DNA from 2 places in the Thermovirga lienii genome. Region 1 is predicted to be linked to the other one. Evidence: riboswitches for the same ligand, from Rfam matches in the RefSeq annotation. Region 1 holds a riboswitch; the other holds the start of a gene.
The links. Region 1 has a riboswitch for cobalamin ahead of cobT (nicotinate-nucleotide--dimethylbenzimidazole phosphoribosyltransferase). Riboswitches for the same ligand answer to the same signal wherever they lie in the genome.
Positions count from the first base shown of each region.

Region 2: another riboswitch for cobalamin. It lies ahead of V7Z69_RS02795 (TonB-dependent receptor plug domain-containing protein); the one in region 1 lies ahead of cobT (nicotinate-nucleotide--dimethylbenzimidazole phosphoribosyltransferase).

Region 1 covers NZ_DAITZW010000007.1:14,534-22,421, reverse strand. Annotated here, with positions in the region: gene V7Z69_RS03895 (metal ABC transporter permease) at 1-695, shown strand, start outside; gene V7Z69_RS03890 (ABC-ATPase domain-containing protein) at 699-2,423, opposite strand; gene V7Z69_RS03885 (hypothetical protein) at 2,514-2,708, shown strand; gene cobT (nicotinate-nucleotide--dimethylbenzimidazole phosphoribosyltransferase) at 2,723-3,772, opposite strand; cobalamin riboswitch at 3,854-4,036, opposite strand; gene cobU (bifunctional adenosylcobinamide kinase/adenosylcobinamide-phosphate guanylyltransferase) at 4,132-4,716, shown strand; gene cobS (adenosylcobinamide-GDP ribazoletransferase) at 4,713-5,453, shown strand; gene cobC (alpha-ribazole phosphatase) at 5,465-6,115, shown strand; gene kynU (kynureninase) at 6,260-7,549, shown strand; gene ilvD (dihydroxy-acid dehydratase) at 7,574-7,888, opposite strand, start outside.
Region 2 covers NZ_DAITZW010000004.1:62,393-70,280, reverse strand. Annotated here, with positions in the region: gene V7Z69_RS02815 (type II secretion system protein) at 1-307, opposite strand, end outside; gene V7Z69_RS02810 (DNA recombination protein RmuC) at 465-1,649, shown strand; gene V7Z69_RS02805 (HD domain-containing phosphohydrolase) at 1,646-3,553, shown strand; gene V7Z69_RS02800 (baeRF3 domain-containing protein) at 3,663-4,796, shown strand; cobalamin riboswitch at 4,904-5,080, shown strand; gene V7Z69_RS02795 (TonB-dependent receptor plug domain-containing protein) at 5,171-6,976, shown strand; gene V7Z69_RS02790 (YgiQ family radical SAM protein) at 7,245-7,888, opposite strand, start outside.

The DNA.
Region 1 (7,888 bases):
TAGTCTTTTTGAGCGGCAGCATCGCCCACGCCGCTTACGGTGGGATAGGCCTTGGATATTTTTTGGGATTCAACCCCCTCTTGGGGGCCTTCGCCTTCAGCCTTGCCGCAGCCGTAGGAATGAGCGCCATTCAGCGAAGGGCAAGGGAGCGCTCCGACACCCTAATAGGGGCCCTGTGGGCCATAGGCATGGCTGTGGGGATAATACTCATTGATCTATCAGGAGGATACAAGGCCGATCTAATGAGCTACCTTTTCGGAAGCATCCTGATGATACCTCAAGAAGACCTATGGCTTCTTTTGGCACTGGACCTGGGTATAATGCTTTTGGTGTGGCTGTTTTACAAGGAGCTAGTGGCCCTTTCCTTCGACGAAACGTTCTCAACGGTGCAGAACATCCCCGTGGGTAAGATTCACACCCTTTTGGTCACCATGACCGCTCTCACCGTGGTGATGATGATGCGAATGGTAGGACTCATAATGGTTATCGCCCTTCTCACCATGCCCGCTGCCATAAGCGGGCAGTTCGCCAAGAGCCTGAAAAAAATGATGGTCCTTGCCTCCATTTTAGGGGCCTTATTCATCCTCTCAGGCCTTTGGCTTTCCTACTGGCTCAACCTCACATCCGGTGCATGCATCATTCTGGTGGCCGGCGTTTCCTACTTGGCAAGCCTGGCCATCAAGAACTTAATCTAGAACCTATTGCGCCCTTGCAATTTTTAGGCTCCTCAGCCTATTTATCGCGAAAGCCGTCTCGAACTTCCTGGGTAAGGCGTAATCCCCCGGATGGCCATAGCGGTGAGGGGAGATGACGTCCATACCCTTTTCCTGTATGTCCCCAAACACTTTATCTATTATCTCCACTATGCTCCTTCGACCATCTATGTAGCCCTTTACGTATGCGTAATGCCAGATTTGGGCTATCATTCTAGTCTGACTCTCGTCTACGAGCAGAGAGAGTGCACCAAGGTCCATGTTGTCCCTACCAAAGGTTATACTTCTAAGACCATTTGCCTTGATCTTAAGCTTCTTGCCCAGGTGAGGATTTATGCTTCCGGGGACAGGCACCCTAGAAGAGGGTATGAATGGGACCTTTTGAGCCTCTTTGGCTCTGTTGGTCTTTATACTTTGGGCCACCGACATAGCTTCCTGGGTCACGTCCAACGGAACGTACTCATCCATCATTATCACCTTATCCGCAACATCCAGGTAATCTCCGCTTCCGCCTATAACGAGGATGGTCGAGACGCCCAATTGCTCGAAGAGCCCTCTTACGTGATCTATGAAGGGCGTTATGGGCTCCTTGTCCTTGGCAATCAGCCTCTGCATCCTTGCATCCCTTATCATGAAGTTGGTTGCAGAGGTGTCCTCGTCGATAAGCAAAAGCTTGACCCCCATTTCAAGGGCCTCCTGTATGTTCGCGGCCTGGGATGTGGAGCCCGAGGCGTCCTCCGTGGAGAAAAAGGAGGTGTCCTTCCCTCCAGGAAGGTTGTTTATGAACGGAGAAATGTCCACTCCCTTTACGCTTCGGCCATCCTCAGCCCGTATCTTGGCGGTCTCCTCCACAGTGGCTACATATTCCCTGCCGTCTCCAGGAATATGGGGATAAACGCCCATCTCTATAGCCTCAAGAAGGGTCGTTTTGCCATGGTATCCTCCGCCGGTTATGAGGGTCACTCCTTCAGGAATGCCCATGCCCGTTATCTCTCCCCTGTTAGGCAAGGTCATCGTTACCCTCAGGCTTGGAGGACTACTAAAGGCGACGGCATCCTCCCTCCTCATGGGACGCTGGGAAACTCCGCTTTCTCGGGGCAATATAGATCCATCGGCTATGAAGGAAACGAGCTTTTGTTCTTTAAGTTGTTCTTTTATGTAAAAGTGGTCCTCCACTACTTCCACGTGTCTTTTTAAATTTTCTTCGTTTATGTTTCTGTAAAGCAAAGCCTCCTCAACAATCCTCGGCAGTTCGTCAAAGAACATCTCCATGGCCTCTCTGCCCAGAACCCTTCTTCCTGCCGCGGGCAAACCGCACACAAACCGAATCTCCACGAAATCTTCATTAACCAAGCAGGACGTGCGCTTCAATACCTGTTGCCCTGGAACATCCACGGCAAAAAGCCCTGATTTTCCGCTGCCCCTTTTCCCCTCTGCATATTTTCTTATGGCCTTTGCAAAAGTTCTGGTCATAAAATCACAGCAAGCCATTTGTCTGTGAGGGTTTTCAAAGGCCCACCCGGGGATCTGGGCAACCTCTTGCTTTACTCTTACCCTTAGCCTGCTGGGAGCTGCGAAAGGGTCTCCCTGAACATGGTCTATGAAAAGATCGAAGAAGCCGAACTTGTAGGAACCCTCTATCTGCTTATAGGCCTTGTAGCCCCGACCATCTATGGACAGTAATATTTTTTTCAGTCGTTCGCTCTCCAACGAAAAAACCTCCCTAGCTTAATAAGAGATATAATTGTAACTAAATCATTATAATAATTGGCATTTGACCGTAGAAGGGTTTGTTTTGCCATGAAAAAATACTTAAGCTGCATTTTTGCGTTTCTTCTTGCCTTCGGAGGGTTCGTGCCTGAAGCCCAAGCTTCAGGCACATTGAAGCTCCTCTTTGGAGGGGACACGTACTTTGGTGAAAGCTACGGCGTCTTCGAAACCGGCGCGTCCCCCCAGGGCGAACCTGGAATATACAACAAAAGCTCCTCCACATAGGCCAATAAGGTCGCCTAGGCTATCTCAGTGGAGACTCCAGCATCCTCAAAGGTAGCCATTTCGTCTAAAATCCTCAGTGCCGCCTCTATCAAATTGAAAGCCAAAACGGCGCCTGTGCCCTCTCCCAACCTCATATCCAAATGCATCAAGGGCTTCAAGCCTATCAGGTCCAAGGCTATCTTGTGGCCTGGCTCCTGTGAAAGATGAGACCCTATCATGTAGTTTGTGGCCTTTGGCTCTATCTTCGAAGCTATCAAAGCGGCAGCCGAGGATATGAATCCGTCAACCACCACAGGAATCCTTCTGGAAGCCGCTCCAAGCATGCAGCCTGCCATGCCGGCTATCTCCAGTCCCCCCACCTTGGACACCACATCGATGGGGTCTTTCACATCTGGCTTGTTTATCTTTATCCCTCTCTCTATGGCATTCTTTTTGACAGGCACCCTATCTTCCCCTATGCCAGTTCCCCTGCCCACGACCTCGTCAAGGGGCCTTCCAGAATAAAGAGCTACGATAGCGCTACTAGGCGTAGTATTTCCTATGCCCATCTCTCCAATGGCAAAAATAGATGCTCCTTTTTCTATCAGCTCATAAGCCACATCAATGCCCACTTCTATGGCCCTTACTGCCTCCTCTCTGGTCATAGCAGGGCCACAGGCAAAGTTGTCCGTCCCGTACTTTACTTTCCTTACCTTCAAACCTGGAGCGTCCAAATCCACCGCCACTCCAACATCCACACAAACCACCTCTGCACCTGCGTGCCTGCTCAGAACATTTATGGCCGCTCCGCCATTCAGAAAGTTGATCACCATCTGGGGGGTTACCTCCTGAGGGAAAGCACTTACTCCTTCCGCCACTACCCCGTGATCGGCCGCCATTACTACCGAGACCTTCTTGCCAAGTTTTGGCCTTGGATTTCTTGTAATACCAGCCATTTGTACGGCCAATTGCTCAAGCATTCCAAGGCTCCCTCTTGGCTTGGTCAAATTATCCAATCTCCTTTGAGCTCTTTCCATGGATTCATAATCAAGGTCCTCAATACGGGTTATCGCTTCCTCGAGCATCGTCCATCCTCCTTCGTTATGGGTATCAATAAAAAAAGCCCCAAACCGCAACTGCGGTTTGAGACTTTACCATCATCCCAACCTACTAACTCCAGAAAGGCAGGTCTCCTGGCTTTGGATCATCCCTTGGCTGAACCTTCCCATCGCACTAAGGCAACAGTGGCATCTCTCAACCAAAGTCCCCGTCACAGTGGCGGGACCGCGCCGGATTCTCACCGGACTTCCCTATTCTCCCTTACGGGCACCTTCCTGGTTTGTCTTCGCTGTTTTTAGTAATTTTATGAAAAAACTTCCTGCTTATCAACTTATAATATAATCTTCTATATGTTAATACTATCCACCGGAAAGAAGGAAAAATTATGAGAGAGAAGAAACTCATTCTCGTGACCGGCGGCGCAAGAAGTGGTAAAAGCTCTTTTGCGGAAAGGCTGGCAAAGGAAGCACAAAAACCGGTCACATACATAGCCACTTGCCAACCTCTGGACGAGGAGATGGCTTTTCGAATCCAAGAACACAGAAAAAGACGGCCTAAAAATTGGAAGACCGTGGAAGAGCCCTTTAATCCCACGGATATAATAGCCAAAGAGGGAAAGTCCGATGGGGTAATCCTCCTGGATTGTTTGGCCCTGCTGGTCTCCAACCTCCTCCTGAGGGAAAAAGACCCTAACGATCCAAAATCCTTTTCTCGTGTTATCGAAGAAATCGAAAACCTGGCCATCACATGCAGATCAGTCAAAGGAGAGGTGATCGTAGTAACCAATGAGGTAGGAATGGGCGTAGTGCCTGAATACCCCCTCGGAAGAACCTATCGAGACCTTTTAGGAAAGGCCAATCAGATAATGGCCTTATACTCCGACTCTGTTTATCTTCTAGTATGCGGCATTCCCGTAGACGTTAAGCAGCTGAATAGGGTATTGGAGAAAGGAGTTTATGATCTTCAATGAAAAGCCTCTTTATTGCCCTCGGTTTCCTCACGAGGATTCCCTCTCCCTACAGTAACGCAACCTATACCGAAAAGGAAATGGCAAGCAGCTTGGCCTGTTTCCCCCTGGTTGGACTCATCGCGGGCTGCCTAGTAGCAGCAATCGACGCTTTGGCCACTAAGTTTTTGGGCACCATGGTGGCTTCTGGGGTGGATCTCGCGGCTTTTTTCCTCATAACTGGCGGTCTCCACTTGGACGGGTTAATGGATACAGCTGACGGCCTCCTCAGCGGTAAAGAAAGAGAAAGGGCACTGGAGATAATGAAGGACAGCCGAGTGGGAGCCCTGGGAGCAAGCATAGCATCACTAGTACTTATATTGAAGTTTGCCTTGCTTGCTTCTTTCCCTGAGGGAACGCGCTTGGCGGTCTTGGCTCTTTTTCCGGCCATTGGTAGGTGGGCAATGGTACCTGCAATAACCTTTTTCCCCTACGCTCGCAAGAAAGGACTGGGGAAAAGCTTTTGGAGTTTTTCCACCAAAAAGGAGTTCTTCGTTGCGACGGCCCTGATCTCCGCACTGGCCATAATCCTCTTAGGAGAGAGAGGTTTATGCTCCTTGGCTGTTGCTGGCGGAGGAACCTTTTTAGTAGCAAAAAGAATTAGCCAAACATTAGGAGGGCTAACTGGAGACACCTACGGAGCAATAAACGAGATTGCGGAGATCTTAGCACTGATGATAATGGCAACAAGACTCCAATAGAGGGAAAGATCATGATCAAGCTAATATTGATTAGGCACGGAGAGTCCAAAGGAAACAAAGAACTACGCTATACCGGCCATACGAACGTACCTTTGACGGAAGAGGGAAGGCACCAAGCACGACATCTTGCAATTAGGCTTCGCAAAGAAAACATAACGGCCATATACTCCAGCGATCTAAGAAGGGCTTTTGACACCGCCTCCTGCATAGCGGAAGGAGTCAATTTAAGCGTCGTGAAGGAACCTCTTCTGCGGGAGCTGCATTTTGGGGATTGGGAAGGCTTAACCTATAATGAGATAATCCAGGGATGGGGCGAACTATGGAACCATTGGTTCGCAAACCCTCTGGAAGTTGCCCCTCCTGGGGGAGAAACACTGCTCCAACTCCAAGAAAGAGTTTTGAAGGCCCTCTTTAAAATAACGGCCAAACATAAAGATGGCACCGTTGTTCTTGTCTCCCACGCAGGTCCTATCAAATGCATTTTATGCTACTTAAACAGCTTACCCTTGTCCGCCTTTTGGGATATCGCCGTTCCTCCTGGAAGTTTAATGGCTATACAGCTTTCTGAAAGGCAGGGAGTCCTTCTCTGCGAAAGAGCAGAGGGAAGGATAAAGATAGCTGGCAAAGCAAAAACCTACATGATAGGAGATATACTAATATAGTATACTAATAAAAACTGAGCTGACTGGAATAAATTCATTGATGCCTCCCAGCATATGTGGGGCATGGCATAGGGACTAAGGTTCGAGAAAAAATTCAAAAACATCAAAAATAAAGACCTAAGCCCTATGAAAGGGAGTGAAAAAATGGGTAAATTCGAGGAAATGAGGGCAAAGGCTGAGGAGTTGGACAGGCTTGACCCACTGAGGGATTTCAAAAAGCATTTTGAGGTTCCCAAAGGGCGGATTTATATGGACGGCAACTCCCTTGGGCTTCCCGCAAAGGAATCCATACAAGGGGTGCTTCGGGTGCTGGAAGAGTGGAAGACATTCAACATAGACGGCTGGCTGAAGGGCTCGCCTCCTTGGTTCACCATGCCAGAAGAGCTGGGGCGCAAGATGGCACCTCTCGTGGGCGCGCAGCCAGAAGAGGTAGTAATGACGGGATCCACGACCTCCAACCTACACAGCCTGGTGAGCACCTTCTACCAACCTGAGGGCAAACGAAGAAAGATCCTGGCCGACGAACTGAACTTTCCATCTGACCTTTACGCCCTTGCAAGTCAAATCCGCCTGAAAGGACAAGACCCATCAGAGGATCTGATCTTGGCCAAATCCAGGGACGGCAACACCCTTGATGAGGATGACCTCATAGCCCTCATGGATGAGACCGTCTCGGTGGCCTTATTTCCATCGGTACTATACCGAAGCGGCCAGCTGCTGGACATGGAAAGGCTAACGAAGGCGGCCCACGAAAGGGGCATTTTCATAGGCTTCGACTGCGCTCACTCCGCTGGGTCAGTCCCTCACCGCCTACACGACTGGGGAGTGGATTTCGCCTTCTGGTGCAGTTACAAGCATCTGAACGGAGGGCCAGGAAGTCCCGCGTTCCTCTTCCTCCACAGGAAGCATTTCGAAAGGGAACCCGGCTTGGCAGGCTGGTTTGGATACGTAAAGGAGAAGCAGTTCGACATGAACATAACCTTTGAGCACGCCAAATCCGCTGGAGGCTGGCAGATGGGCACTCCATGCGTTCTTTCCGCTGCAACCCTTGAAGCAGCCCTTGACATCCAGCAGGAAGCCACCATCGAGCAAATCAGGGAAAAATCCCTAAAATTGACGGACTTCCTAATCGAGCTGGTTGATACCTTCCTCTCAGATGAACCCTACTGCTACTCTATCGCCACACCCAGGGACCACAATAGGCGCGGAGGGCACTTGGCCATAGAGCACCCAAAAGAAGCATGGAGAATATGCTGCGCTCTCAAAGCCAGAAATATCATTCCCGATTTCAGGCCTCCAAGGATCATCCGTATAGCTCCCGTTGCGCTATATAACACCTTCACAGAGGTGTGGGAAGTTGCCAAGGCGCTAAAGGAAATCATAGACCACAGGGAATTCGAACACTTCCATAAAGAACGAAGCATGGTTTCGTGAAGGGACAGTACTGTCCCTTCACGCCTATATTCTGTCGTCCAGCATGGCGCCTTTGTCGGCCTGAAGGGCCGTTTTAGCGCAAAGGCCCAAAATCCCCCTGTCTACCTTAGGCGGCAAAGGCTTCCATTTCCTAAGGCGTTCCTGGAGTTCTTCATCGGTAATTCTTAGGTCCACCCTTCTTTCCGGGATATCTATGTCAATAATGTCCCCTTCCTGCACTACGCCTATAGGTCCGCCTACCGCTGCCTCGGGAGCTACATGGCCTATGGCGGCGCCTTCTGTAAAACCGGAGAACCTGCCGTCCGTGACTACAAAAACGTCAGATCCCAACCCTAGTCC
Region 2 (7,888 bases), on a different contig from region 1:
CAAGGCATGGAGTCTGATCTGATGAATCAAAGCCGTACCAAAGGTTTTCGTCCCCTGACTCAGGCGCCTTTCGGTCCAGGTACTTGGAGCAGAAGGCCTCGCTCACCGGTCCAATAGGCCACTTCTTTCCCTCCTCGTGGTAATACATGAGGGCGGCAGATTTCAATGTGCGCATGTCGGAGATTATCCTCGTTGCCATGGCCTTATCCCTTCCCGAAAGGGTGGTCAAGAGGAGCATTCCCGAAAGTACCCCAATGATTATGAAGACCACAAGCAGTTCTACAAAGGTAAACCCTCTTTTTTTCATGGGCGTCTCCTATTTTCAAGCCCTAACAACCAAAAGCAGAGGGCTTTGTTGCTTTGTTTTGTGTATTAATATACCATAATATATGTGGAAAAATATATTTCATTTATTTTATAAATAAAAGCTGCTGGGGGAGATTCACGAATTGACCAATTCTGGCATGGTTTACGTTTTGATATTTGTGTTCATAGCGGGTTTTTTGCTGGGAGTAATAGTGTCTTCTTTCATGAGGTTCTTTCATGGCAGGGCGGCACGGGAGCTGGCAGAAAACCAGATGGAGATGGCCATGTCCCGTCTGAAGGAGGCTTTCGGTGAGCTTTCCGTTCAGGCTCTGAGCCGTTCCACTGATGAGTTTTTGAAGCTCGCTCGCTCGAGGTTTGAAGCAGAAAGACAGGCGACCTCACAGGAGCTCGAAGGTAAAAAGGCCCTTATAGATCAGAAACTGGAAGAGATGGCATCAAAGCTGGAGAACGTGTCCAGGCTTATAAAGGAATTGGAAAAGGATAGGGAGAAGAAATTTGGGGAGCTTGCAGGAAAGCTTTCCGAGTTCAGCATCCAGACGGCGGAGTTGGTCCGAACCGCCGGGAGCCTAAAGGAAGTTTTGGCAAGCTCCAAGGCGAGAGGGCAGTGGGGGGAGAGGATGGCCGAGGACATATTGCAGGCTGTAGGGCTAGTCGAAGGTATAAATTACAAGAAACAGAGCCAGACGGCCAATGGCACGAGGCCAGATTTTTCGTTCCTTCTTCCTCGGGGCCTAGTGCTCAATATGGACGTCAAATTTCCTTTCGACAACTATGTAAGATATATGGAGTCCCCTTCGGAGCAGGAAAAAGATTCTTACGCTAAGGCCTTCATAAGGGACGTCCGAAACAGGATAAAGGAAGTAGCTTCCAGGGAGTACATAGATCCAGAGCAAGGGACCGTGGACTATGCGCTACTTTTCATCCCTAATGAGCAGGTTTTTTCATTCATCCAAGAAAATGAACCTGCGCTTTTGGATGAGGCCCTTTCAAGGAAAGTAATATTCTGCTCCCCCACTACACTCTTTGCTGTTTTGGCCGTAGTGAGACAGGCCGTGGAAAACTTTGCCCTACAGCAGGCATCCAAGGAGATTCTGGCCCTTTTCGGCAGGTTCAAAGCCGAGTGGGAAAAGTTCCTTGATAGGATGGATAAATTGGGCAAGAGGATCAAATCCCTTCAGGACGAGTACGACTCCCTGGTCAATTCAAGGCGCAAAGGTTTGGAACGAGTGCTTGATAAAATAGACCAAGAGAGAGCAATGCAGGCTTTGGTGAAGGAAGGAGCAAACAAAAGTCTAGAGGAAGAGGAAGGAGCCGAGGCATGAAGAAAAGATGTTTGTGGATATGTCTTTTGTGTTTGTTTGCGTGTTTTTTCCTTCCTGTCAGGTCCAGTGCCGAAGAATTGATAAGGGTAGGAGTATATGAGTATTACCCCCTTATCTTTACTGAAGATGACAAGGTCAAAGGACTGTACGCCGATGTCCTGGAGCATATAGCCAAAAAGGAAGGTTACACTTTGCAATACGTCAAAGGAACCTTCAATGAGGGATTGAAGCGCCTCGAAAGAGGAGAAATAGATGTTATGACAGCCATTGTTTTCTCTCCTGAGAGGGAAAGACTTTACGATTTCAGCACGGAGGCGGTGTTCACCGATTGGGGGGTGCTTTACAAGCGAAAGGGCCTGAACGTAGATTCCATATTGGACGTTGAAGATTTGACGGTTGCGGTGGAAAAAAGCGACATATACGGTGAATATTTTAAAAAACTCCTAGGGGATTTTGGCATCAGGTGCAGGTTCATGGAGGTACCTTCAGGGGAAGAGGTATTCGAAGCCATATTGAGGGGGCAAGCGGCCTGTGGGGTCGTCAGTAGAATATTTGGGTATTTCAATGAGCATAAATACCCGGTGGTGGCCACCAACGTCATATTCCACCCCTCAGAGTGGCGTTTTGCCTTTCCAAAGGGTAGGCAGAACGTTCTCAAGCAGGTCATAGATTTCAATTTGAAGCAGATGAAAAACGACCCCAACTCGGTGCTACAGGCTTCCATTAGAAAATGGCTGGAACTTAATGGGGGCGCTGGTTCCTATCCTGATTGGATAGTTGCTGGGATCATCATATTGGCGATGGCTTTGGTGCTGAGCCTTATGGGCGGCTATGGTGCCTTTAAGAAAAGCATAAGCCAGGGCAAGGAGCTTTTGTCCAGCAAGAAGGAGATCCTGAGGGAGAAGGCCTTCTTTGAGGGGCTTTTCGACTCCATTCCAGATGCAGTAGCTCTTCAGGATCCCACCACTATGAGGATACAGCGGGTCAATAGTTCCTTCGCCAAGGTCTTTGGTTATTCCGGGGAGGAAGCAGAGGGTAGGACTTTGAGGGAGCTGGTGGTGCCCGAGGACCGCATGCATGAGGCAGAACATCACATGAAATCGGCTTTAGAGGGTAAAAGCATAGAGCGCGTCACGGTAAGGAGGAAAAAGAGTGGAGAGATCTTCCACGTTCTGTTCAATCAAGTCCCGCTCTTTTCCGATGGAAAGATGGAGGCGATACTCAATTCTTACACCGACGTGGAAGCCTTGGCGGAGATGGCCCGCAAATACAAAACGGCAAGGGACCTTGCCAAGGAGGAGCTGGGACGGGTTGAGAAGCTTTGGGAAGACACCATTGGAATTTTAGCTCAGACGGTGGAGATGAAGGACCCCTATACTTATGATCACCAAAGAAGGGTGTCCTTTCTTTCAGAGGCCTTAGCCAGGAAATTGGGTCTTTCAGAAGAGCGCATCAGGCTTGTCAAACTTGCAGGGTTGGTGCACGACATAGGGAAGGTGGCAGTGCCGGCGGAGATCTTGAACAAGCCCGGCAGGTTGAGCGACGTGGAGATGGAGATTGTCCGCACCCATCCCCAGAAAGGGTATGAGCTATTGCGCAAGCTTACCCACAGGCCAGTTCTTGCGGAAGTAGTCTATGCCCACCACGAGAGATTGGACGGTTCTGGCTACCCCAGAGGGCTTTCAGGCGAGGATATCCCCATTGAGGCCCGAATATTGGCCGTTGCGGACGTAGTGGAGGCCATGGTCTCCCACAGACCCTTCAGGTCGGCTTTGACTCTTGAGGAGGCGTTGGAGGAGATCAAAGCAGGAAAGGGAATTTTGTACGACCACAAGGTAGTGGAAGCCTGTGTGGAGCTTTTCGAACGGGAAAGTTTTTCCTTTGAGGATGCCCCATTGTCTTGATAGATTAGTGTTATAATTAGAGAAAGTAAAGGAGGCTGATTCCCCGTCCCTTTTCATTGGGGAATTGCCTCAAAGAGCAGAACAGCAAAGGAAAGGGAGGCGAAAAGTCATGAGGTTGTTGACCCGAAGCGAGCTGATAGCGTTATCGGAACACCAGAAGGCCCCCAGCGTTTCCATCTACATGCCCACGCCCCTTCCCGCAGAGCCCCGAAAGAGCCAGATAGCTTTCAAGAGTGTCCTTGGGGAAGTGCAGGACGAACTTTTGGGTCGGGGACTCAAGGAGCAGGAAGTGGAGGATCTTTTGGAACCTGCTAAGAAACTGCTTTCGAACTCCATGTTCTGGGAAAACCAAAGCAAGGCCCTTGCAGTGTTTTTGTCCGAGGGGTACGAGAGGATCTACAGGATACCCTTGGAGGTCCCCAAGCTTGCGGTGGTTTCCCGGGGATTTCACATAAAGCCCCTTTTGCCTCTTGTAGGCGGTGGGGATGACTTTTACGTTCTGTGCCTCAGCAAGAAGAAAATAAGATTGATCCAGTGCACCAAAGAGGACTTCAGAAACGTCGACTTGGAGAACGTTCCCCAGAGCATATCCGAGGCCCTTCAGTACGAGCCCCTGGAGAAACAGGGTCAGATCGGCTCAGCCCCGGGCCGGCAGGGACTCTTTCATGGCCACGGTGCAGGAGACGAGGACTTCAAGGAAAACCTCAAAACCTTCTTGCGAATGGTGGACAAGGGAATACGGGAGCTTCTAAAGGACGAGACGGCGCCTCTGGTTCCAGCAGGAGTTGCCTACGTGGTCTCCCTGTACAAGGAGGTTGCGTCCTATCCCCACGTGACCGAGGAGTTCGTGGAGGGAAGCCCGGACAATTTGACGGCTGAGGAACTCTTCCAGAGGGCAAAGGCCATAGTGGAACCTATCTTCAAGAAAGAGGAAATGGAGGCAAAGGAGAAGTTCGAGGCCCTTTTGGGGACAGGCAAGGCCTCTTCCATGCTCGAGGAAGTACTGCCGGCGGCCTTTTCAGGCAGGGTGGAGGTACTCTTTGTGCCTTTGGGGGTCCAGGTGTGGGGCAAATGGAAAAAAGCCACACACGAAATGGAGCTTACCTCCAGGGAGGATCCTGAGGCAAGGGATCTTTTGGACCTTGCAGCGGTGGAGACCTTGAGGAGCAGGGGCAAGGTGTACGTGGTAAGTCCCGAGGAGGTGCCAGGAGGCAAGGATGTGGCGGCCATCTTCAGGTATTGATCCAAGGATTGGCATGGATGAATAGATAGAACCAATGTTGAGGGGAGCATCGAAGCTCCCCTTGTTCTTTGCTGAGGGCTTGACTTTGGAGGGTTTTGGCTATATTTTATGTGGGCAAAACGAAAGATTAGCGGAAGGGAAATCGGGAAGCCGGTGAGAATCCGGCACAGCCCCGCTACGGTGAGGGTGACGAAGGGTGCATAGAGCCACTGGCAAGTTTGCTGGGAAGGCGCACCTGGAGGAAGACCCCAAGTCCGGATACCGATCCCTTCAGCTGGAAGTTTCTTCCCGCGAGGGCCAGGGAGGAGACGGATTTTTTGGCCCTTATGGGCCTTTTTTTGTGGCCCCAAACTTCGTAGGAGAGGTGGTTTTATATGAAGTTGGGAAGGCTTTTTTCAGGTTTTTTGGCCATTGCGGTCATGGTGGTAGGGCTTTGGGCGGGAGCTTCCTTCGCTCAGGAAGCTTTGACCCTTGAGCCCGAGGTAGTTACCGGCTCCAGGGTTTATCAGTCCTTGGAGGAGGTTCCTGCTGCCACGTACGTGGTTACCTCGGAGGACATAGAGCGAAGCGGAGCCACCGAGCTGGGAGAGCTTTTAAGCTCCACGGTCCCGGGAATTTATATATCTTCCCGCAACGGCAGTACTCAAGAGGACAACATAAAGCTCAGGGGCCTTGTGACTGAGGTTTTGATTTTGGTTGATGGAGTGCCCTACTATAAGGCCAGTCATGGGGCAGGGGCTGCGGCATACGACCTGCGCTCCATTCCCTTGGAGGACATAGAGCGTATCGAGGTGGTCAAGGGGGCTGGTTCCGCTTTATACGGCTCCATGGCTGCAGCGGGTGTGATAAACATAATAACCAAAAAACCTTTGGGCGAAGGGGTAAAGATCACGGGAGGCGCTGGAACCAACGACTGGCGAGAGGGCTCCTTCAGCGGTTGGACCAGCGAGGGGGATTTTTCCGCCAGGATATGGTACGGCCATTCAGAGGAAGGAGAGTCACGCCTGTCCTGGAATGGTACGGTTATAAACAAGAATCTTGATTACGACCAGGACTCAGGGGGTTTGACGTTGAAAAGTGGCCCATTCACCTTCTCAGGAGTATGGGGCAAATATACCTCCCGCTGGACCTATAATGGGGATGAAAATCAACAAAAGAATGATTATTCAAGGTTTTATGTTAAATGGGAAGGGGAAACTGCCAGGGCAATACTTTACAGGCATGAGGAAGAAAAAGACTACAAAGATCCGGAGGGCAGAAGTTTTTACGACGACGAAGCATGGGGGGCTGAGTTTTCCAAAAACACCTCTTGGAAAGATGCCTTGGTCTCCTGGGGGGCCTCCTTTAGAGATGAAAAGCTTTCTGGGTATACAGAAGGAAAGAGGAAAAACTACGCTCCCTTTATTGAGATTTCAAGGCCTGTTGGGGACTTTATCCTCAATGCGGGATTGCGCTACGAGATATGGGACCAAGATAACGCAAAAGACTACAATGAGCTGAACCCTAAACTCTCCCTGTCTTACCAGACGATGAACGGTAATCTTTGGTACCTATCTGCGGGAAGGTTCTTTGCCATGCCAAGTTTTTACGAGATAGCAGGTGATGGTGCATGGGTCCTTCCCAATCCCGACTTGAAGCCGGAGAAGGGTTACAGCTATGAGCTGGGCGTCAAGGGGAAGGATGAGGATGGCCCCTGGGGCGCTAACATGTTTTATATGGACATGGAAGACAAGATTGTTTGGTCAAGCGACAGAAAAGAATACGATAACGTCGATAAGTACCGGGCTTGGGGATTGGAGCTCTCCAGGCGTTGGAAGATATCCTCCCTTTGGGATCTGGAGCTTGGCGCTACGTGGATGAGGGCAGAGGAAAAGAAAAACAATCAATGGAAGAGGGCCCGTACCCCCGAATGGGACGTGGACGCTTCCTTCATATACACCAACGGCCCCCTGTCCGGCCAGGTGGTACTTCACTACCTGGGCAACAGAAACGAAGGACAAGGTGTCGAATCCAATGTTACGACGGTGGATGCCTCCTTGGAGTACAAGGGAAAGCCTTACACCATCAGGCTTTCGGCCTACAACATCTTCGACGAGGATTACTGGGCCAGCGAGTCATGGGGAACCTATTACTACGGGCCAGAAAGAAGAGCGTATCTTACGCTGGAATACCAGTTTTAGGTGCTTAAGGCTGGTATAGCCGACGAGGAGAGAGGACCAGGACGCCCAAGTGTGCAGAACAAAGGATAATTGTTTGAAAATTGAGACATTGTAGAGAATTTTACACTTAAGTGTTGACAATTTGAAAAAAATCAATATACTAACCATCTGGAAGCGCAAGGCCGCCGCAACCTTTGCTTCCTGCACCTTTACTCCTTTAATAGATATATTTTTAGAGAGAACGGAAGCCCCGGGAAACTGGGGCTTCCGTTTTTGTATAGGCAGGTCGTTATCTTTTCTTTTTTCTCTTTTTCTCGTCTAGGTTTTTATTCTTAGGGTGGGTTTTATGCTTTGTTGGGCCTTTTTTGTGCTTTTCTTCATCCCTTGTGTCCTCTCGGATAAGGCATTTCTTGCCCCTTCCAATTAGGTCCCTTCTTCCTGCCTTCAATAGGGCCTCCTTTACAAGTTTGTAGTTTTTTGGGTTTCTCCACTGAAGCAGAGCTCGCTGCATGGCCTTTTCCTTGGCAGTTTTGGCCACGAAGATCTTTTCGCCCGTGTATGGGTTTATCTCCGAGTAGTACATGCACGTAGAAAGGGTGCCTGGGGTAGGGATGAAGTCCTGCACCTGCTCAGGGTGGTAACGGATGTCCCTTAGAAACTCCGCAAGCTCTATGGCGTCCTCCAGGGTGCTTCCCGGGTGGCTCGATATCAGGTAGGGCACCAGAAACTGTTTCTTTCCCAAGGAGCGGTTGACCTCCTCGTAGAGCTTCTTGAACTCTAAAAACACCTCCTTTGGGGGCTTTCGCATGAGGTTCAAGACTCGGGCCGAAACGTGTTCCGGGGCCACCTTTAGCTGGCCGCTTACGTGGTGTTCGCAGAGTTCCTCAAGGAAGGAGCGGTTGTTCTCCGCCATTATGTAGTCGTAACGTATGC